Regions from separate parts of the Kitasatospora sp. NPDC087861 genome, predicted to be linked through region 3. Evidence: riboswitches for the same ligand, from Rfam matches in the RefSeq annotation. Region 3 holds a riboswitch; each other region holds the start of a gene.

Region 1 (6,765 bases), on a different contig from region 3:
ACTCCTCGCCGTACATCGCGGTCGACTCGAAGCCCACCCAGGAGCAGAACGCGAAGAACAGGCCGAGGCCCGCCGCCGCAGCGCCCGAACCCCCCACCCCCGTCAGCGCGTTCAGCGGGTTCACCGCCTCGCCGACGATGCCGTCCGGCCCGCCGCCGCCCACCAGCACGGCCAGCGCGACCGCGCCCAGCACCCCGATCTCCAGCACCAGCGCGACCCCGAGCAGCCCCGCCGTCAGATGCAGGTCGAACCAGGCCATCACCCCGATCACCACCAGCCCGAACAGCGCGTACCAGCCCCACCCCAGGTCCACCCCGAGCTGCGAACGGACCAGTCCGCGCAGCGAGTAGGCGAAGAAGCCGATGACCGAGGCCTCGAACACGATGTACGCGAGCACCGCGAGCAGCCCCGAGGCCATCCCGGCGACCCGGCCGAGCCCGTGCGAGATGTACCCGTAGAACGCCCCGGCCGCGGTGATGTGCCGGGCCATCGCCACGTACCCGACCGAGAACACCGTGAGCACCACGGTCGCCAGGACGTACGCGGCGGGCGCGCCGACGCCGTTGCCCTGCCCGACGACGATCGGCAGGTTGCCGGTCATCGCGGTGATCGGGGCGGCGGTGGCGATCGCCATGAACACCACGCCCACCAGGCCGACCGAGTCCGCCTTCAGCCGGTCGACCCCGCCTCCCCCGGTCTGCCCGTCGACCGTTTCCCCGCTCCGGACGGCCATCCGTCCTCCTCCGCGCGCCATGGCTCCACCGCCCGCCGAACCGCCGGGCGCCGACTGCCCGACAGCATCGGGGCGCGGCGAGAGGCCTCGCAAGAACAGATCGTCGGACCGGTCGCGGGCAGGTTGACGCCCTGTTCGGTTCCACTCACCCGCGCTCGAACGAGCCTGCCCGGAAAGGGCGTCGGCCGAAAAAGGCGTTGATCGGAAAGGGCGTCGGCCGGAAAAGGCGCTGGCCGGCCCGGCACACGAGAGAGGTCTCGTGTGCCGGGCCGGCCTGGGCGTGTCCCGCGCCCATGTCCGCTGCCGCGGCGATCACCCGGTCGAGCGGTCACCCGACATGACCATCCCGGGAGGTCGTTCCGCCCGTAGCAGCGGTGGCTTCTCAAGCGGTACGGGTCAGAGCGCGACGCCGTGGGCCCGCAGGTAGGTGACCGGGTTGATGTCCGAGCCGTACTCCGAGCCGTTGCGGATCTCGAAGTGCAGGTGCGGGCCGGTCACGTTGCCGGTCGCGCCGGAGAGGCCGATCTGCTGGCCCACGGTGACGGTCTGACCGATCTTCACACCGATCGAGGAGAGGTGCGCGTACTCGGCGTAGTGGCCGTCGGAGAGCTTGATCTCGACCTCGTTGCCGTAGGCGCCGCCGTTGCCGGCCTTCACCACGACACCGTTGGCGACGGCGCGCAGCGGGGTGCCGGTGGAGGCGACGAAGTCCTGGCCGGTGTGGTGGCCGGAGGCCCACATCGAGCCGGCCACGCCGTAGGCGGTGCCCAGCTTCGGGTTGGCCAACGGCGCGACGAAGCCGGACGTGGCGGCGACCGGGGTGGCGGTGACCGCGGCGACCGGCGCGGCGGTCTGCACCTGGGTCTGGAGCTGGGCGGACGGCTTCGCGGCCTCGGTCCGGACCTCCAGCTGGGCCTTCGGCTTGGCGGCGGTGTCCGAGGCGGCCGGAGCGGCCGGCTTGGCCGGGGCGGTCGCAGCGGCGTCCGAGGACGGCGCGGCAGCGGCGGCCTGGCCGGCGATCGCGAGCTGCTGGCCCGGGAAGATCAGGTTCGGGTTGCCACCGACGACCGTGCGGTTGTGCGCGTACAGCGCCTCCCAGCCACCGTCGACGTGCTTGGCGTCGGCGATCTTCGACAGGGTGTCGCCGCTGACGACGCGGTAGCTCGCCTGCGCGGGGGCCTGGGTGGCGGGAGCGGCACTGGTCGAGGTGGTGCTCTGCGCGACCGGGGCGGCCGGGACGGTGTAGGCCTGGGCGCTCATCGCGGTGACGAGCGGGAGGGCGAAGGAGGCACCGGTGACGGCGGTGGCGATGCCGATGCGGGCGGCGCGGGGCAGGGCGATACGACGAGCCTGAGCAGGCATGGGATTTTCCTCTCCGACGCCTGCGAGGTGAGCTGTCGGGTTCGGGCTGGAGTTGCCCGGCCGCATGCGCGGCTTCACCCCTAGCCGGCCCTGGATCCGGTCACGCGAGAGCGTGCCGTTCCGGTCCGGCGACTTACCTGTGGGTCCCCCGCTCCTGCCGTACAGAGTTCAGTTCGAACCACCGGACAGCGGCAGGACTCGGCGTTCCGCCCGGAGGATCCGTCCGGGCTGGCCGGGCGGTCGCTGAACTAAAACCCATCCATTCGAGTGAAGCAATGTCGATCACTTGAACCGGCAACCACTGCGCGGACCACGGTGACCCTCCGCATGATCCGCCGCACTGTACGTGCACAATCCATTCACCCGGCGCCACTGATCCACGACGCTGCGCCCATCCCGCCAGCACAGCGCACCCGGCCGCTCACGCACCGCCCACCATCAACACACCCCCCGGTGACCCTTGTCACGTACACCCCACTGGGCGCAGGATCAGGCCGTGACCACCTCTGAGGCCGGCAACCTGCGTCTGGGCACCGCGCAGGGCCGCTGGGTACTTCTGGCGACGGTGCTCGGCTCCAGCATGGCGCTGCTCGACAGCACCGTGGTGAACGTCGCGCTGCCCCGGATCGGCGCCGATCTCGGCGCCACGCTCGCCTCCCTGCAGTGGACGCTGAACGCGTACCTGCTCACCCTGGCCGGGCTGATCCTGCTCGGCGGCGCGCTCGGGGACCGGTACGGCCGGCGCCGGGTGTTCCTGATCGGCGTGGTCTGGTTCGCCGCCGCCTCCGCGGCCTGCGCCGCCGCCCCGGACATCCAGGTTCTGATCGCCGCCCGCGCCGTCCAGGGCATCGGCGGGGCGCTGCTCACCCCCGGTTCGCTCGCCATGCTGCAGGCCGTCTTCCACCCGGACGACCGCTCGGCGGCGGTGGGTCTGTGGTCGGGCCTCGGCGGGGTGGCGGCCGCGGTCGGCCCCTTCGTCGGCGGCTGGCTGGTGGACGGCCCGGGCTGGCGGTGGATCTTCCTGCTGAACCTGCCGCTCGCGGCCGCCGTGGTCGCGGTCACCTCCCGCTTCGTCCCCGAGAGCCGGGACGAGAGCGCCGTCGGCCGCTTCGACGTCCCCGGCGCGCTGCTCGCCGCGCTCTCCCTCGGGGCGATCACCTACGCGCTCACCGCTGCCGGGGAGGGCCTGTCCCCCGCCGTCTGGATCAGCGGCGCCCTCGGCCTGCTGTTCGGCGCGGCCTTCCTCACGGTCGAGCGCCGCACCGCCGAGCCGATGCTGCCGCTCGGCCTCTTCTCCTCCCGGCTGTTCACCGCCGTGAACCTGGTCACCCTGTGCGTCTACGCGGCGTTCAGCGGGGTGTTCTTCCTGCTGGTGGTGCAGCTGCAGATCGTCGCGGGCTTCTCCCCGCTGGTCTCCGGCCTCGCGCTGATCCCGATCACCGTGCTGATGCTGACGCTGTCGGCGCGCGCCGGGCGGCTCGGCAAGCGGATCGGCCCCCGGATCCCGCTCACCGTCGGCCCGCTGCTGTGCGCCGCCGGGGTGCTGCTGATGCTGCGCACCGGCCCCCACTCCTCCTACTGGGCGGACGTGCTGCCCGCCGTCGCGGTGATGGGCTGCGGGATGGTGCTGCTGGTCGCGCCGCTGACCGCCACCGTGCTGGCCGCCGTCGAGGTCCGGCACGCGGGCATCGCCAGCGGCGTCAACAACGCCGCCGCCCGCGCGGCCGGGCTGCTCGCGGTCGCCGCCCTGCCCGCGTTCGCCGGGCTGAGCGGCGACGCCTACCGGGTGCCGTCCGCGGTGGACTCCGCCTTCCACACCGCGATGCTGATCTGCGCCGGGCTGCTGGTCACCGGCGGGCTGACCGCCTTCGCCACCGTCCGCGGCAACGTCCTCGCGCCGGCGGACCACCCCGTAGCCGAGCCGGACTGCGAGTGGTCCTGCGGCACCACCCCGCCGCTCGACCCGGGCCATGTGCGCACGGAAGAGGGCCCCACCACCGGATCGGCGGCAGGGCCCTCGGCCGGCTGAGGCACCGGCTGGAGTGCTGGCTGAAAGACCGTCAGAGAATGTCGCCCGGCGCGTACTTGGCGGCCTCCGGGTAGGCGGCCGCGACGGCCTCCACCTGGCGGACCACCTCGGCGACCTGGGCACCGGCCGCGCCGGTGAAGGACAGCCGGTCGGCCAGCAGCGCGTCCAGCGCGGCCCGGTCCAGCGGGATCCGCTCGTCGGCGGCCAGCCGGTCCAGCAGCTCGTTCTCCCGGGCGCCCGCACGCATCGCCAGGGCGGAGGCGACGGCGTGCTCCTTGATGACCTCGTGCCCGGTCTCCCGGCCGACGCCCGCGCGCACCGCGCCCATCAGCACCTTGGTGGTGGCGAGGAACGGCAGGTAACGGTCCAGCTCGGCCTCGACCACGGCGGGGAAGGCCCCGAACTCGTCGAGGACGGTCAGGAAGGTCTCCAGCAGGCCGTCGAAGGCGAAGAAGGCGTCCGGCAGCGCGACCCGGCGCACCACCGAGCAGGAGACGTCGCCCTCGTTCCACTGGTCGCCGGCCAGCTCGCCGGTCATCGAGGCGTAACCGCGCAGGATGACGGCCAGGCCGTTGACGCGCTCGCAGGAGCGGGTGTTCATCTTGTGCGGCATCGCCGAGGAGCCGACCTGGCCCTCCTTGAAGCCCTCCGTGACCAGCTCGTGGCCGGCCATCAGGCGGATGGTCTTGGCCAGGCTGGACGGCGCGGCGGCCAGCTGGACGAGGGCGGTGAGCACCTCGAAGTCCAGCGAGCGCGGGTAGACCTGGCCGACGCTGGTCAGCACGTTCTCGAAGCCGAGGTGCCCGGCGACCCGGCGCTCCAGCTCGGCGAGCTTGTCGGTGTCGCCGCCGAGCAGGTCCAGCATGTCCTGGGCGGTGCCGACCGGGCCCTTGATCCCGCGCAGCGGGTAGCGGGCGATCAGCTCCTCCAGGCGGCGGAAGGCGACCAGCAGCTCGTCGGCGATCGACGCGAAGCGCTTGCCCAGGGTGGTGGCCTGCGCGGCCACGTTGTGCGAGCGGCCGGCCATGACCAGCTCGGAGTGCTGGGCGGCCAGGCTGGCCAGCCGGACCAGCACGGCCACCGTACGGTCGCGCACGTGCTCCAGCGACTGACGGATCTGCAGCTGCTCGACGTTCTCGGTCAGATCCCGGGAGGTCATGCCCTTGTGGATCTGCTCGTGGCCGGCGAGTTCGCTGAACTCCTCGATCCGGGCCTTCACGTCGTGGCGGGTGACTCGCTCACGGGCGGCGATCGAGCCGAGGTCGACCTGGTCGATCACCCGCTCGTAGTCGGCGACGGCGTTCGCCGGCACCTCGACACCGAGGTCCTGCTGGGCCTTCAGGACGGCGAGCCACAGGTGGCGCTCAAGGACCACCTTGTGCTCGGGGGACCACAGCTGGGCCAGGGTCGCCGAGGCGTACCGGGAGGCCAGGACATTGGGGATCTGGGACTTCGCGCTCACGCTTCGCAAGCCTAACAGCCGAGGTCAGCCGGAACGTCGGCGCATCGGGTAGGCTGGGTCAATTGAGCGACCGTCAGGTGACGCTCGACAAACTTCTCACCGCGAGGATACCACACCGATGCATGGACTTCCAGCGGAACCGCCCCTCGCCGCGGCGCTGCGCGCCGAACAGGCCCACCTCACCCGGCTCTACGCCCGGTTGGACAGCACCCGCGCGGAGGCCCGCCGCACCCGCGACGGCGCCCTCGACGGGGCCGGCGCCGGCGGCACCCACCAGGCCCGGCTGGAACGCGAGGTGCGCGCCCGCGAGGCCACCCGCCGCGCCGCCCGGCTCGACGCCGTCGAACGCGGCCTCTGCTTCGGCCGCCTCGACCAGCGCGACGGCACCGTCCAGTACATCGGCCGCACCGGCCTGAGCGACGACGCGTACGAGCCGCTCCTCCTCGACTGGCGCGCCCCCGCCGCCCGGCCGTTCTACACCGCCACCCCCGCCCGCCCCGGCCCCGTCGTGCGCCGCCGCCACCTGCACACCCGTGGCCGCACCCTCACCGGCCTGGACGACGAGGCGCTCGACCTCGACCGGCTCGACGAGTCCGGCCGCCGCACCCTGGTCGGCGAGGCCGCCCTGCTCGCCGCCCTCGCCCGCGAGCGGACCGGCCGGATGGGCACCGCGGTCGCCACCATCCAGGCCGAGCAGGACCGGGTGATCCGCGCCCCGCTGCCCGGCGCCCTGGTCGTCCAGGGCGGCCCCGGCACCGGCAAGACCGTCGCCGCCCTGCACCGCGCCGCCTACCTGCTGTTCACCCACCGCGCCGCGCTGGAGCGCCGCGGCGTCCTGGTCCTCGGCCCCCACCCCGGCTTCCTGCGCTACATCGACGAGGTGCTGCCCGCCCTCGGCGAGACCGAAGTGGTGCTGCGCACCGTCGGCGAGCTCTTCCCGGGCGTCACCGCGACCCGCAGCGACACCGCCGCCACCACCGTCGCCAAGGGCGGCCGCTGGATGGCCGGGGTGCTGCGCCGGGCCGTCGCGGCCCACCAGTCGGCCCCCGCCGGCGGCCTCGACCTCGGCGAGGGCCTGCGGTTGTCCGCCCGCGCCTGCGCCGAGGCCCGGGACGCCGCCCGCGGCCTGCGCCTGCCGCACAACCGGGCCCGCGCGTACTACCTGCGCACCCTGCTCGA
Region 2 (6,765 bases), on a different contig from region 3:
ACGGCCCCCCGATGGAAGACGGCGGCCGGTCAGACCGCCAGGTGGTCGAACTCCCCGTCCTTGGCCCCCAGCAGCAGGGCGGCGATCTCGGCCCGCGTATAGATGAGCGCCGGACCTTCCGGGAAGCGCGAGTTGCGCATCGCCACATCGCCCCCCGGCAGGGCCGCGAACTCGACGCAGTTCCCCTGGGAGTTGCTGTGCAGGCTCTTCTGCCAGACCACCCCCTTGAGGTCGGCGGCCGCCATCCCGTTGTAGGTGTCGTACGAGCCGTGCGTGTCCTGCGAGTCGTGCATAGAAATCTCCCGAAGAGCTCCGGAGTGGTCGTCCAGCGCGGCGCCCCCGGCACCCGCCGAACGAACGGACCGGCCCCGTACCGGCCCGGCACAACGCCTCACTTGACGTGATGATAGCTGCTGTGCACGTGCATCAGCACGGGACATTGCAGGTGCACGAGGCCTTTCACCGCCGCCCCGAACTCTTCACGGACCCTTCTCCTGACGGTACGTAAACGGACATAGTCGAGTGAATCGCCAGATCTCCGATAACCGGCCGTGAGCGTTTCCCCGCTGAATGTTGATCTTCCGGCGCCGGGAGTCGCACCGCCGTGACCCTCCGTCAAGCGAACCTCAAGCTGTGAGACATCTCACGCGCCACAGTCGCAACTCGACGCCCCGTCGGACACGTCATGGCAACTGGCGGTGACCATCCGAGGCCAGGGGGAGATATGTCCGAATTGCGGGCAAACCACCCGGACGGCACACCGGATGCGCGGCGCACGCACCATGACCACGCGAAACCCGAACGGCAGCCGACTGCAGGCCTGACGGGCCGATGTCCTACGATCTCCGGCATGAGCACCGCAGCCATCCCGGGCGCGCCACTGCCCGTCCGTAGTCCAGGCTCCCGTGCGCGGGGGCGCCACCGCCGCCCCGAGCGCCCCGAGATCCCGGCCGGCTCCCCGGCCCTGGTGCTCGCCGTGCCCGCGACCGCCGGGCCCGAGTCCCGCTCGGTCGTCGAGGAGCTGCTGTCGATCGTCCGCAGCGAGCAGGGCGGCGTCCAGACCGCCGTCGGCTACCTCCCCGGCAACGCCGCCGAGAGCACCGGCGGTGACGAGCACACCGTCGCCGAACTGCTGGCCATGGCCGCCGAGGCCGGCCTGCCCGCACCGGTCCTGGTACCGCTGGTACCCGGCCCGCACGGATTCCTGACCGAACTTCACGCCCTCGCCGCGGAGTACGGAGCGCCCGTCACCGACGTGCTCGGCCCGCACCCGCTGCTCGCCGAGGCCGTGCACGTGCGACTGTCCGAGGCCGGCCTGGCCCGGGCCGACCGCGCCCGGCTGTTCGCCATCGCGACCGCCGCGGACGGCGTGGTGCTCACCACCGTCGGCGGCGAGGACGCCGCCGCGGCGGCCGGCATCACCGGCGTCCTGCTGGCGGCCCGACTGGCCGTCCCGGTCGTCCCCGCCGCGCTCGACGTGCCCGGCTCGGTCGCCGCGGCCGTCAACCACCTCAAGGAGACCGGCTCCCAGCGCCCGGCGCTGGCCCCGCTGGTGATCGGGCCGGAGGCCGACTCGGAGCTGCTCGCCGCGGCCGCCGAGGAGACCGGCTGCCCGTCCGCCGCGCCGCTGGGCGCCTACCCGACGGTCGGCCAGCTGATCGCCTCCACCTACCTGGCCGCGCTGCCCGCACCCTCCCCGGAGGCCGAGGCCGCCGCAGAGGCGGAGGCGGAGGCCGCCGAGGGCACCCACGCCGGTCGCGCCGCCCACGCGGCTCACGCCGCCGCCGAGGGGCCTGCCGACCGGTAACGGACACCACGCGCACCGAGAGGGCCCGGGACGGTAGCGTTCCGGGCCCTTTCGGCTTGTCCCGTACGGGAGTTAAGGGGCGAATGAGAGTAATGTCCGTTCTGTTCGCATTTGTTCGCCGCCGCCTGGCGTACCCCCCGGCTGTCGAGGCGCACCCACACCCCCTTCCCGCGCCTATGCCCTCATGCGACCCGACGCGCCGTCACTCACTCCCTGAAGCTCAGACAGTTACGTACGCCTATAGCGACGTTGCCGAAAAACGGTCATTTCCGATCATGATGGGTTAGGGAAATGGCGCTTCTCACCAAACCGTGATGTGCATCACAGGTGTTTGCAGTTTGAACTTAAGTCTGCTTAACGTGCTCCCCGTTCGTGGCCACACGGACCCAGTTCATCCGCGACGCCGAGTCCTGCCGTCGGATGTCCTGGCAGCGCGAAAACGCATCACGGCAGGAGCGGGGGACCCACAGGTAAGTCGCCCCGGACCGCTCTTCGGAACGGTTCAGGGCTAGGGGTGAAGCCGCGCCCACAGCGCGGCCGGGCAACTCCAGCCCGAATCCGACAGCTCACCTCGCAGGCGTGGGAGAGGACCGCGTCTTCATGCTGCCCACCAACGGCACCCGTCTGTCCAGCCGCACCCGACGCGTGATCGCCGCCATCGGCGTCGCGGGCGTCGGCCTCAGCATCCCGTGCCTCACCTCCGGCACCGCCTCCGCCGCCTCCGTCGCCACCTGGGACAAGGTCGCCCAGTGCGAGAGCACCGGCAACTGGAGCATCAACACCGGCAACGGCTTCTACGGCGGCCTGCAGTTCACCTCCAGCACCTGGGCCGCCTTCGGTGGCACCGCCTACGCCCCGCAGGCCAACCGGGCCACCAAGGACCAGCAGATCGCCGTCGCCGAGAAGGTGCTCGCCTCGCAGGGCCCGGGCGCCTGGCCGGTGTGCTCCGTCCAGGCCGGCCTGACCAAGGGCGGCGCCGCGGCGTCCGTCGACACCGCGGCCGGTTCGACCACCGGCTCGACCGCCGCCAAGCCTGCCGCCAAGCCCGCTGCCCCGGCCGCCAAGCCGACGCAGGACCAGGCCCCCGCCACGAAGCCCGCTTCGAAGCCGGCCGCGCCGGCCCAGGACCAGGCACAGGCCCAGGGCAACGCCCAGGCCCAGGGCGGGGACTACACCGTCGCCGCCGGCGACTGGCTGTCCTCGATCGCCGACAAGAACAACGTCCAGGGCGGCTGGCAGCGGCTGTACGAGCTCAACCGCGGCACCCTGACCGAGGGTCCGGACACCATCTACCCGGGCCAGCGCCTGTCGTTCAAGGACGGCGGCCAGGCGGCCCAGCAGTCGGCGCAGGCCGACCAGTCCGGCTCGGGCTTCACCTGGTTCGACCGCTCGCAGAAGTCCGGCCAGACCTCCAACGGCGGTGCCGTGAACGCCAAGCCGGCCGCGCAGAGCCAGGCCCCGGCCTCGAAGCCGGCCGCCCAGGCGCAGACTCAGGCCCCCGCCCAGACCGCCACCGGCAGCATGGCCGCCGCGGTCTCCTTCGCCAAGTCGAAGGTCGGCCAGGCCTACGTCTACGGCGGCACCGGCAACGGCGGCTGGGACTGCTCCGGTCTGACCCAGGCCGCGCTGCGTGCCGCGGGCGTCTCCGTCCCGCGCGTCGCCGCCGACCAGGCCGCCGCCAGCACCCACGTCTCGCTGGACAGCCTCCAGGCGGGCGACCTGCTGTTCTGGTCCAACAACGGCAAGGACTCCGGCGTCTACCACGTCGCGATCTACATCGGCGGCGGCCAGTACGTCGAGGCCGCCAACCCGAGCTCGGGCGTGCGCCTGCAGACCGTCGCCAACTGGGCCCCGGACTTCGCCGGCCGGGTCTGAGGACGACGGGCGAGCGACAAGGAACAGGTAACAGATGACGGCTGACAGATAACAGATAACAGATTTCATCATCTGTCACCTGTCAGCCGTCGCCCGCCCCCGGGGAGAGTCTGGTCGCTCCTCCGGGGGTTCCGGCGCATCCCGCCCCCGACGACCAGGGGCCATGGTCAAAGCCCGCGCCAGCGGGCATGCTGCTGCTCCGCAGCAGAGGAGGAGTCACCATGGCCCAGGTCACCGTCACACTCGACGCGAACCTCGCAATCGACGCGATGATGCTCTCCGGCACCAAGAGCCCCCAGGACGCCGTCGAACTGGTCCTGCGCGACTACCTGGCCCGCGGCCGCCGCACCGAGACCCGGACCGGCGACGCGCTCGACGGCCGGCGGCTCCCCCAGCGCCCCTCCACGGACCACGAGGGCTGACCCGACGCACCCGCGACACGCGAAACGGGCCCCGGAGAGCAACCGCTCTCCCGGGGCCCGTTCGCCCGTCCTCCGTCTACGCTCAGCGCGCGCAAGCCCCCGTGGACCCGCGCATGACCAGCTCCGGCTGGAACATGAACTCCCCGCGCTGGGCCGCGTTTCCACCGACCTCCTCCAGCAGCGCGTCCACCGCCGCCGTGGCCATCGCCTCGACCGGCTGGCGGATCGTGGTCAGCGGCGGCTCGGTGAAGGCGATCAGCGGCGAGTCGTCGAAGCCGACCACCGACACGTCCTGCGGCACCGACAGCCCACGCTGGCGCACCGCGCGGATCGCTCCGAGCGCCATCATGTCGCTGCCGCACACGATGGCCGTGCACCCCTTGTCGAGCAGTGCGCCGGCCGCCGCGTGCCCGCCCTCCACACTGAACAGCGTGTGGTGGACGAGGTTCTCGGCCTCCTCCCCGCCCAGCCCGAGCACCTCGCGCATCGCGGCCGTGAAGCCCTCGATCTTGCGCAGCACCGGGACATACCGCCGCTGCCCGACGGCCAACCCGATCCGCTCGTGCCCGAGTTCTGCCAGGTGCTGGACGGCCATCCACATCGCGGCCCGGTCGTCCGGCGAGATGAACGGCGCGTCGATCCGCTCGCTGTAGCCGTTGATCAGCACGAACGGCACCCCGCGCCCGGTCAGCCGGGCGTAGCGGTCGTGGTCGGCGGTGGAGTCGGCGTGCAGCCCGGAGACGAAGACGATGCCCGCCACGCCCCGGTCGACCAGCATCTCGACCAGTTCGTCCTCGGTCGACCCGCCCGGGGTCTGGGTGCACAGCACCGGGGTGTACCCGTGCCGGCTGAGCACCTGCTCGATCACCTGGGCCAGTGCGGGGAAGATCGGGTTGCTCAACTCCGGCGTGATCAGCCCGATCAGGCCGGCGCTGCGCTGGCGCAGTCGGGTCGGCCGCTCGTAGCCGAGCACGTCGAGCGCCGCCAGCACGATCTGCCGGGTGGCGGCGGAGACGTTCGCCTTGCCGTTGAGTACGCGGGAGACGGTGGCTTCGCTGACCCCCGCCTGCGCCGCGATGTCTGAGAGTCGCGCCGTAGTCACGGTCCCAGAGCCTATTGCAACCACGTCAGACCGCCCACCAGCCGGTGCTGTCCGGTGCGAGCACCGTCTCGTCGCCGTCCGCCACCAGCTCCACCGAGGAGAGCAGCAGCTTTCCGGGCGCCGCTATCCGGACCGGCTCGCCCGTGGCGTTCACCGTGCAGACGAAGGAGCCGCGGCGGAACGCCAGGGTGCCCTCGGGGCCGTCCAGCCACTCGACGTCCGTCCCGGCGCCGAGATCGGCCTGGGAGCGGCGGACGGCGAGCGCGCTGCGGTACAGCTCCAGGGTGGACTCCGGGTCGCCGGTCTGCGCCTCGACGCTCAGCGCGGCCCACTCGGTCGGCTGCGGCAGCCAGGACGGCCCGCCGGCGACCGGGCCGAAGCCGTACGGGGCCTCGGTGCCGGACCACGGGATCGGGACGCGGCAGCCGTCGCGGTAGCCGTCCTGCCCGGCCTTGCGGAAGAACGACGGGTCCTGACGGACCTCGTCCGGCAGGTCGGTGACGTCCGGCAGGCCGAGTTCCTCGCCCTGGTAGATGTACGCCGAGCCGGGCAGCGCGAGCATCAGCAGGGTGGCGGCGCGGGCACGGCGCAGGCCGAGCTCGCGGTCGCCGGGGGTGCGGATCTGGGTGCCGAGGCCGGGCGGGTTGGCGAAGCGGGTGGCGTGCCGGGTGACGTCGTGGTTGGACAGCACCCAGGTGGTGGGGGCGTCGACCGGACGCATCGAGTCGAGCGAGACGTCGATCACCTCGCGCAGCGCGGCGGCGTCCCAACCGGTGCCCAGGTACTGGAAGTTGAAGGCCTGGTGCAGTTCGTCGGGGCGCACGTAGTTGGCGGTGCGCTGGACGGTCGGAGTCCACGCCTCGGCGACGCCGATCCGCTGGCCCGGGTACTCGTCGAGGATCCGGCGCCAGCTGCGGTAGATCTCGTGTACGCCGTCCTGGTCGAAGAACGGCATGACATCGTTGCCGAGTAGCTTGAGCTGGTCCGAACCGCCGAGGTCGGGCAGGCCGGGGGCCTTGACCAGGCCGTGGGCGACGTCGATGCGGAAGCCGTCGACGCCCATGTCGAGCCAGAACCGCAGGATCGAGCGGAACTCGTCGGCGACGGCCTGGTTCTCCCAGTTGAAGTCGGGCTGCTCGGGGGCGAACAGGTGCAGGTACCAGTCGCCGGGGGTGCCGTCCGGGTTCTCCGTGCGGGTCCAGGCCGGGCCGCCGAAGATGGACTCCCAGTCGTTGGGCGGCAGTTCGCCGTTCTCGCCCTTGCCCGGGCGGAAGTGGTAGCGCTCGCGCAGCGGGGACGCGGGGCCCTCGCGCAGGGCGCGCTGGAACCACTCGTGCTGGTCCGAGGAGTGGTTGGGGACGAGGTCGACGATGATCCGCAGCCCCAGCTGGTGGGCGTCCCGGATGAGCGCGTCGGCGTCCAGCAGGGTGCCGAACATCGGGTCCACGGCGCGGTAGTCGGCGACGTCGTAGCCGGCGTCCGCCTGCGGCGAGGCGTAGAACGGCGAGAGCCAGACCGCGTCCACACCGAGGTCGCGCAGGTACGGCAGGCGGCTGCGG
Region 3 (6,765 bases):
TCCCTGTGGGCGACACCGCACCGGCGCCCACGATTTCTGCGGAGGATCGTAGACAGGTCCTGACCCTCCGCAACAGGGATTACCCCTCAGGTGACCAGGCTCACGCCCGCCGGCCGGCCAAGAGCTGTCCAAGAGCTGTCCACGGAGCGTTGGCACGCCGTCCGCCGGGTGTTGACGAGCCGGGTCGGGCCGGGACGAGTCGGGCGGGTCGAGGGCCGACCGGATCCCGACCGGATCCCGACCGGATCCCGACCGGATCCCGACCGGATCCCAGTCGGATCCCGACCGGACTCCGACCCGATCCCGACCGACCGTGGTCCGGCGGGGACAGTGCGCCCCCGACCCACCGGATACGGTCGGTGCATGCCAGTGCAGCCCGACCCCGCCGCCCCGCAGCTCTTCACCTGGGAGTTCGCCGCCGACCCGTACCCCGCCTACGCCTGGCTGCGCGAGCACGCCCCGGTGCACCGGACGACGCTGCCGAGCGGGGTGGAGGCCTGGCTGGTGACCCGTTACGCGGACGCGCGGCAGGCGCTGGCGGACGGCCGGCTGTCGAAGAACCCGGCGCACCACAGCGAGCAGGCCCACCGCACCGGCCGGGTGGGCATTCCGGGGGAACGCCAGGCGGACTTGATGACGCATCTGCTGAACATCGACCCGCCGGACCACACCCGGCTGCGCCGACTGGTGTCGAAGGCGTTCACCCCGCGCCGGGTGGCGGAGTTCGAGCCACGGGTGCAGCAGCTCACGGACCGGCTGATCGACGGCTTCGCGCAGCGCGGTTCGGCGGACCTGATCCACGAGTTCGCCTTCCCGCTCCCCATCTACGCGATCTGCGACATGCTGGGAGTGCCGGCCGAGGACCAGGACGACTTCCGCGACTGGGCGGGGATGATGATCCGGCACGGCGGCGGCCAACGCGGCGGTGTGGGGCGAGCGGTGAAGCGGATGCGGGCGTACCTGCTGGAGCTGATCCACCGCAAGCGGGCGGATCCGGGGGAGGACCTGATCTCGGGCCTGATCCGGGCGAGCGACCACGGCGAGCACCTGACCGAGAACGAGGCCGCGGCGATGGCCTTCATCCTGCTGTTCGCGGGGTTCGAGACGACGGTGAACCTGATCGGCAACGGCACCTACGCGCTGCTGCGCAACCCGGGGCAGCGGGCGCTGCTGCAGGAGTCGGTGGCGCGCGGCGAGACGGCGCTGCTGGAGACCGGGATCGAGGAACTCCTGCGCTACGACGGGCCGGTGGAGCTGGCGACGTGGCGCTTCGCGACGCGGCCGCTGTCGATCGGCGGGGTGGACATCCCGGTGGGCGATCCGGTGCTGGTGGTGCTGGCCGCGGCGGACCGCGATCCGGCCAGGTTCGCGGACGAGAACACCCTTGACCTGGCCCGGAGGGACAACCCGCACCTGGGTTTCGGCCACGGGATCCATTACTGCATCGGCGCCCCGCTGGCCCGGCTGGAGGGGCGGAGTGCGCTGGCCACGCTGCTTTCCCGGTTGCCGGATCTGCGGCTTGCGGAAAGCCCGGAGAATCTGCGCTGGCGGGGTGGCCTGATCATGCGTGGGCTGCGGGAACTCCCGGTCGAATTCAGTCCGGAGAGCAGGTCGCCGCATGCGCCCGTGCCACCTGTCGACGCTCCGACGCGCTGACGAGGCGTCGCCGGACGGCCTCCACGGGCAGTCTGAACCATCATCAATCCGGACATAGCGCCTCCGTTGGTAGGCGACCGAACACGGGCCGTAATTTCTGTGTGATATCGGTGATATGAGCTTGTGATTGGTCTGAGGATCTGTCTACTCTCCCTGGAGTCCGCAGCTGCGGACCTCGTGCGCGGAACGCCGAATCCTGCCCGCCGCGTCACGGGAAACCGACCAGACCCTGGGCAGGGGCGGGGGAACCAGGTTTGTTGCCGTTCCCCAACGGCTTGGGGTGAAGCCGCCCGAGCGGAATCGTTTCCGCTTTCGGCGGCCGGGCCACCTCCCGGTCCGAACCCGACAGCTCACCTCGCAGGCGTGCGGAGAGGGACCTCTTCATGCTGTTCGTTGGAACTGGCCGCCACCGTCGTCGCACCCAGGCCGAGAAGGCCATCGCCGTCGCCGGTGTGGCCGGCGTCGGACTCGCGATGCCGATCCTCACCGCCACCGGTGCCTCCGCCGCCCCGGCCTCCGCCTGGGACTCCGTCGCCCAGTGCGAGAGCGGCGGCAACTGGAGCATCAACACCGGCAACGGCTTCTACGGCGGCCTGCAGTTCACCTCCAGCACCTGGAAGGCGTACGGCGGCACCTCCTACGCGCCGCAGGCCAACCAGGCCAGCAAGGGGCAGCAGATCTCGGTCGCCGAGAAGGTGCTGGCCTCGCAGGGCCCGGGCGCCTGGCCGGTCTGCTCGCAGAAGGCCGGTCTGAGCAAGGGCGGCGCCCCGGCGTCCGTCGACACCTCCTCGGACGCCAAGCCCGCCAAGCAGTCCGCCGCCAAGCCGGCCCAGCAGGAGCAGGCCCCGAAGCCGGTGCAGCAGGACGCCCCGAAGCCGGCCGCCCAGCAGCCGGCGCAGCCGCAGGCCCAGGGCTTCGCCGGCAAGGCCGGCTGGGACGCCGACGCGAAGGTGTACTGGTACCAGAACAACGGCGCCTGGTACTGGACCAGCCACCAGAGCGTCTACCAGCAGTACGCGGGCCAGGCCGCCGCCCAGCCGCAGTCCGCGCCCCGGGCCGCGCAGCCCGTCCAGCCGGTCCAGCGCGTCCAGCCCATCCTGCCCGCGCAGTCCGCCCCGGCCGCGCAGACCGGCCACGACTACACCGTCCGGTCCGGCGACACGCTGTCGAGCATCGCCACCGCCCAGGGCGTGTCCGGCGGCTGGCAGTCGGTGTACGACGGCAACCGCGGCACCGTCGGCGGCGACCCGAACCTGATCATGCCCGGCCAGGTGCTGCACCTCGGCTGATCCTGCGAGGCCCGGCGAAGGAAGGGGGACGGGCTCCGTCCCCCTTCCTTCGCATTCGCCCGTTTCGATCGGACAGTCAGGTGAACTACCGGCAGGTAGTCGGGCCACACGCTGAGACGGGACCGAGGCCAACGTGGCCCCGGCGGCCAGGGCGGTTAGGCTCTGGTCGTAACGACTTCGCAATCGTCCCGCCGGCAGCACCAATCGTCAGCCGGACCCTGCTTCCGCAAGGAGATGCCTCGTGCCGTCCATCGATGTCGTCGTAGCCCGTGAGATCCTCGACTCGCGTGGCAACCCCACGGTCGAGGTCGAGGTCGGCCTCGACGACGGCAGCACCGGTCGTGCCGCTGTCCCGTCGGGTGCCTCCACCGGCGCCTTCGAGGCGCTTGAGCTGCGCGACGGTGACAAGAACCGCTACTTCGGCAAGGGCGTGGAGAAGGCCGTCCTGGCCGTCATCGAGCAGATCGGCCCGGAGCTGGTCGGCTACGACGCCACCGAGCAGCGCCTGATCGACCAGGCCATGCTCGACCTGGACGCCACCCCGGACAAGTCCTCGCTCGGCGCCAACGCGATCCTGGGCGTCTCGCTGGCCGTGGCGCACGCCGCCTCCGAGGCCAGCGACCTGCCGCTGTTCCGCTACCTGGGCGGCCCGAACGCGCACGTGCTGCCCGTGCCGATGATGAACATCCTCAACGGCGGTTCGCACGCGGACTCCAACGTCGACATCCAGGAGTTCATGATCGCCCCGATCGGCGCGGAGTCCTTCTCCGAGGCCGTCCGCTGGGGCGTCGAGGTCTACCACACCCTCAAGGGCGTGCTGAAGGAGCGCGGCCTGTCCACCGGCCTCGGCGACGAGGGCGGCTTCGCGCCGAACCTGGACAGCAACCGCGAGGCCCTGGACCTCATCACCGAGGCCATCCAGAAGGCCGGCTACGTGCCCGGCCGCGACATCGCGCTGGCCCTGGACGTCGCCGCCTCCGAGTTCTACCAGGACGGCGCCTACCAGTTCGAGGGCAAGGCCCTCTCCGCCGCCGAGCTCATCGAGTACTACGCCGAGCTGGTCGCCGCCTACCCGCTGGTCTCCATCGAGGACCCGCTGGACGAGTCGGACTGGGACGGCTGGAAGGCCATGACCGTCAAGCTGGGCGACAAGGTCCAGCTGGTCGGCGACGACCTGTTCGTCACCAACCCGGCCCGCCTGGCCAAGGGCATCGAGACCGGCACCGCCAACGCGCTGCTGGTGAAGGTGAACCAGATCGGCTCGCTGACCGAGACCCTGGACGCCGTCGAGCTGGCCCAGCGCAACGGCTACCGCTGCATGATGTCGCACCGCTCCGGCGAGACCGAGGACGTCACCATCGCCGACCTGGCCGTCGCCACCAACTGCGGCCAGATCAAGACCGGCGCCCCGGCCCGCTCCGAGCGCGTCGCCAAGTACAACCAGCTGCTGCGCATCGAGGAGATCCTCGACGACGCCGCCGAGTACGCCGGCCGCGGCGCCTTCCCGCGCTTCCGCTCCGCCGAGTAATAGGCACAGCCGAGCAGCAGGCACGGCCGACACGAGGGCCGAGCACCCCCGTACCAGGGGCTGGGCTCCTCCGGTAGCGCACGCCTGACCGGTGCCCCGCCGTTCACCCCGTAGGGTGGACGGCGGGGCACCGTCGCGACCAGGAGGGGAACGGGAGATGGCAGGCTGGAGGATCCCGGGCTTGGCGGCCCGGCCTCGGTTCACGAGCCGGGCGACCGTCCTCGTCCTGGTGCTCTGCTCGCTGGTGGCGATCCTCGCCTACCCGACGCGGCAGTTCATCTCCCAGCGCGCCGAGATCTCCGCCCAGCGGGCGAAGGCCGACCACGCCCGGCAGCAGGTCGAGCAGCTGCGCCGGGACAAGGCCCGCTGGCAGGACCCGGAGTACGTCAAGGCGCAGGCCCGCGCCCGGCTGCACTACGCGATGCCGGGGGAGACCCCGTACATCGCGGTGGACCCGGCCGGCCCGGCCGCTTCCCGGCCCTCCGCGTCCGCTTCCGGCACGGCCTCGGCGGCCGGCGCGGCCGCCGACCCGGCGAAGGCCGCCAAGCCCTGGTACGCCAGCATCTGGGACTCGGTCGACGCCGCCGACACCGCCGCCCTGGCCCCCGCCTCCCCCCGTCCGCTCCCACCGTCCCCCGCTGGAGACACCTCCCCCCATGACCACTGAGAACCACCCCTCCGTCTCCGACGCCGACGTCGCCGCCATCGCCGCCCAGCTCGGCCGGGTGCCGCGCGGACTGCGCAGCGTGGCCCACCGCTGCCCCTGCGGCAACCCGGACGTCGTGGAGACGGCCCCCCGGCTGCCGGACGGCACGCCGTTCCCGACGCTGTACTACCTGACCTGTCCCAAGGCCGCCTCGCTGATCGGCACCCTGGAGGCGGACGGCGTGATGAAGGAGCAGACCGCCCGGCTCGCCGAGGACCCGGAGCTGGCCGCCGCCTACCAGAAGGCGCACGAGGACTACATCGCCCGCCGCGACGCCATCGAGGTGCTGGAGGGCTTCCCGAGCGCCGGCGGCATGCCGGACCGGGTGAAGTGCCTGCACGTGCTGGTCGGCCACTCGCTGGCGGCCGGCGAGGGTGTCAACCCGCTCGGCGACGAGGCGATCGGCATGCTGGAGGACTGGTGGGCCAAGGGCCCGTGCGTCTCCCCGGCCGAGGTCGAGGCCGCCGGTGAGCGGGTCGCGCGCAACCGGGCCAAGGAGCAGGACCACCAGGCCGTGATCGAGGCCAAGCAGCAGAAGACCGCCGAGCGCGCCGCGAAGAAGCGCGCCGTCGAGGAGCCCGCCGCGGAGGAGTCCGAGTGAGCATGACCCGGGTGGCCGCGATCGACTGCGGCACCAACTCGATCCGGCTGCTGGTCGCCGACCTGGACCCGGCCACCGGGGAGATCGCCGACCTCGACCGCCGCATGATCATCAACCGGCTGGGTCAGGGCGTGGACCAGACCGGCCGGCTGCACCCGGACGCGCTGGCCCGCACCTTCGCGGCCTGCCGCGAGTACGGGGAGATCATCGCGGGGTTCGGGGTCGGCCCGGAGCGCACCCGCTTCGTCGCCACCAGCGCCTCGCGGGACGCCGAGAACAGCGACGAGTACGTCGAGGGCGTGCGCGCGATCCTGGGCGTCGAGCCCGAGGTGGTGAGCGGCGAGGAGGAGGCGCGACTGTCCTTCGTGGGCGCCACCAAGGAGCTGACCGGCGGTCAGTTCCCGGCGCCCTACCTGGTGTTCGACCTCGGCGGGGGCTCGACCGAGTTCGTGCTGGGCGGCGCGGACGTGCAGGCCGCGCGTTCGGTGGACATCGGCTGCGTCCGGCTCACCGAGCGCCACTTCGGCGGCGCCGAGCTGCCCTCCGAGGAGCAGGTCGCCGCCGCCCGGGCGCATGTGCGGGCCGAGCTGGACAAGGCCGCCGAGGTCGTCCCGCTGACCGGGGCGGCCACCCTGGTGGGCCTGGCCGGGACGGTCACCACGGTGTCCGCGATCGCCCAGGACCTGCCGGCGTACGACTCGCAGGCGATCCACCACTCGCGGATCGGCCGGGAGCGGGTCGCCGAGATAGCCCGCGAGCTGCTGGGCGCCACCCACGCCGAGCGCGCGGCCATCCCCTCGATGCACCCGGGCCGGGTGGACGTGATCGCGGCCGGCGCGCTGGAGCTGCTGGAGATCATGGAGCGGACGGGCGCCGCCGAGGTGGTCGTGAGCGAGCACGACATCCTGGACGGCATCGCCTGGAGCATGGCCTCCTGACCCCGCGTGGGCCTGACCCGACCGGCCCCGGCAGCCCTTTCGGGAGG

Evidence for each region. A riboswitch is a leader RNA that binds a small molecule or an ion and turns the genes downstream of it on or off. The one in region 3 is predicted to bind cyclic di-AMP.
Region 1: linked by a shared signal. The riboswitch ahead of ACIOJE_RS24570 (LysM peptidoglycan-binding domain-containing M23 family metallopeptidase) and the one ahead of ACIOJE_RS40520 (transglycosylase family protein) in region 3 are both predicted to bind cyclic di-AMP.
Region 2: linked by a shared signal. The riboswitch ahead of ACIOJE_RS10845 (transglycosylase family protein) and the one ahead of ACIOJE_RS40520 (transglycosylase family protein) in region 3 are both predicted to bind cyclic di-AMP.

Annotation. Positions count from the first base shown of each region.
Region 1 is NZ_JBIUUS010000018.1:33,943-40,707, reverse strand. Features, by position in the region: gene ACIOJE_RS24575 (APC family permease) at 1-733, opposite strand, end outside; gene ACIOJE_RS24570 (LysM peptidoglycan-binding domain-containing M23 family metallopeptidase) at 1,130-2,095, opposite strand; cyclic di-AMP (ydaO/yuaA leader) riboswitch at 2,098-2,279, opposite strand; gene ACIOJE_RS24565 (MFS transporter) at 2,592-4,124, shown strand; gene purB (adenylosuccinate lyase) at 4,156-5,595, opposite strand; gene ACIOJE_RS24555 (HelD family protein) at 5,705-6,765, shown strand, end outside.
Region 2 is NZ_JBIUUS010000005.1:317,754-324,518, reverse strand. Features, by position in the region: gene ACIOJE_RS10855 (DUF397 domain-containing protein) at 30-293, opposite strand; gene ACIOJE_RS10850 (hypothetical protein) at 851-1,807, shown strand; cyclic di-AMP (ydaO/yuaA leader) riboswitch at 2,238-2,400, shown strand; gene ACIOJE_RS10845 (transglycosylase family protein) at 2,387-3,682, shown strand; gene ACIOJE_RS10840 (hypothetical protein) at 3,904-4,104, shown strand; gene ACIOJE_RS10835 (LacI family DNA-binding transcriptional regulator) at 4,187-5,206, opposite strand; gene ACIOJE_RS10830 (glycoside hydrolase family 13 protein) at 5,232-6,765, opposite strand, start outside.
Region 3 is NZ_JBIUUS010000075.1:4,476-11,240, reverse strand. Features, by position in the region: gene ACIOJE_RS40525 (cytochrome P450) at 364-1,656, shown strand; cyclic di-AMP (ydaO/yuaA leader) riboswitch at 1,867-2,034, shown strand; gene ACIOJE_RS40520 (transglycosylase family protein) at 2,040-2,945, shown strand; gene eno (phosphopyruvate hydratase) at 3,187-4,473, shown strand; gene ACIOJE_RS40510 (septum formation initiator family protein) at 4,631-5,140, shown strand; partial or broken gene ACIOJE_RS40505 (DUF501 domain-containing protein) at 5,112-5,651, shown strand; gene ACIOJE_RS40500 (exopolyphosphatase) at 5,783-6,718, shown strand.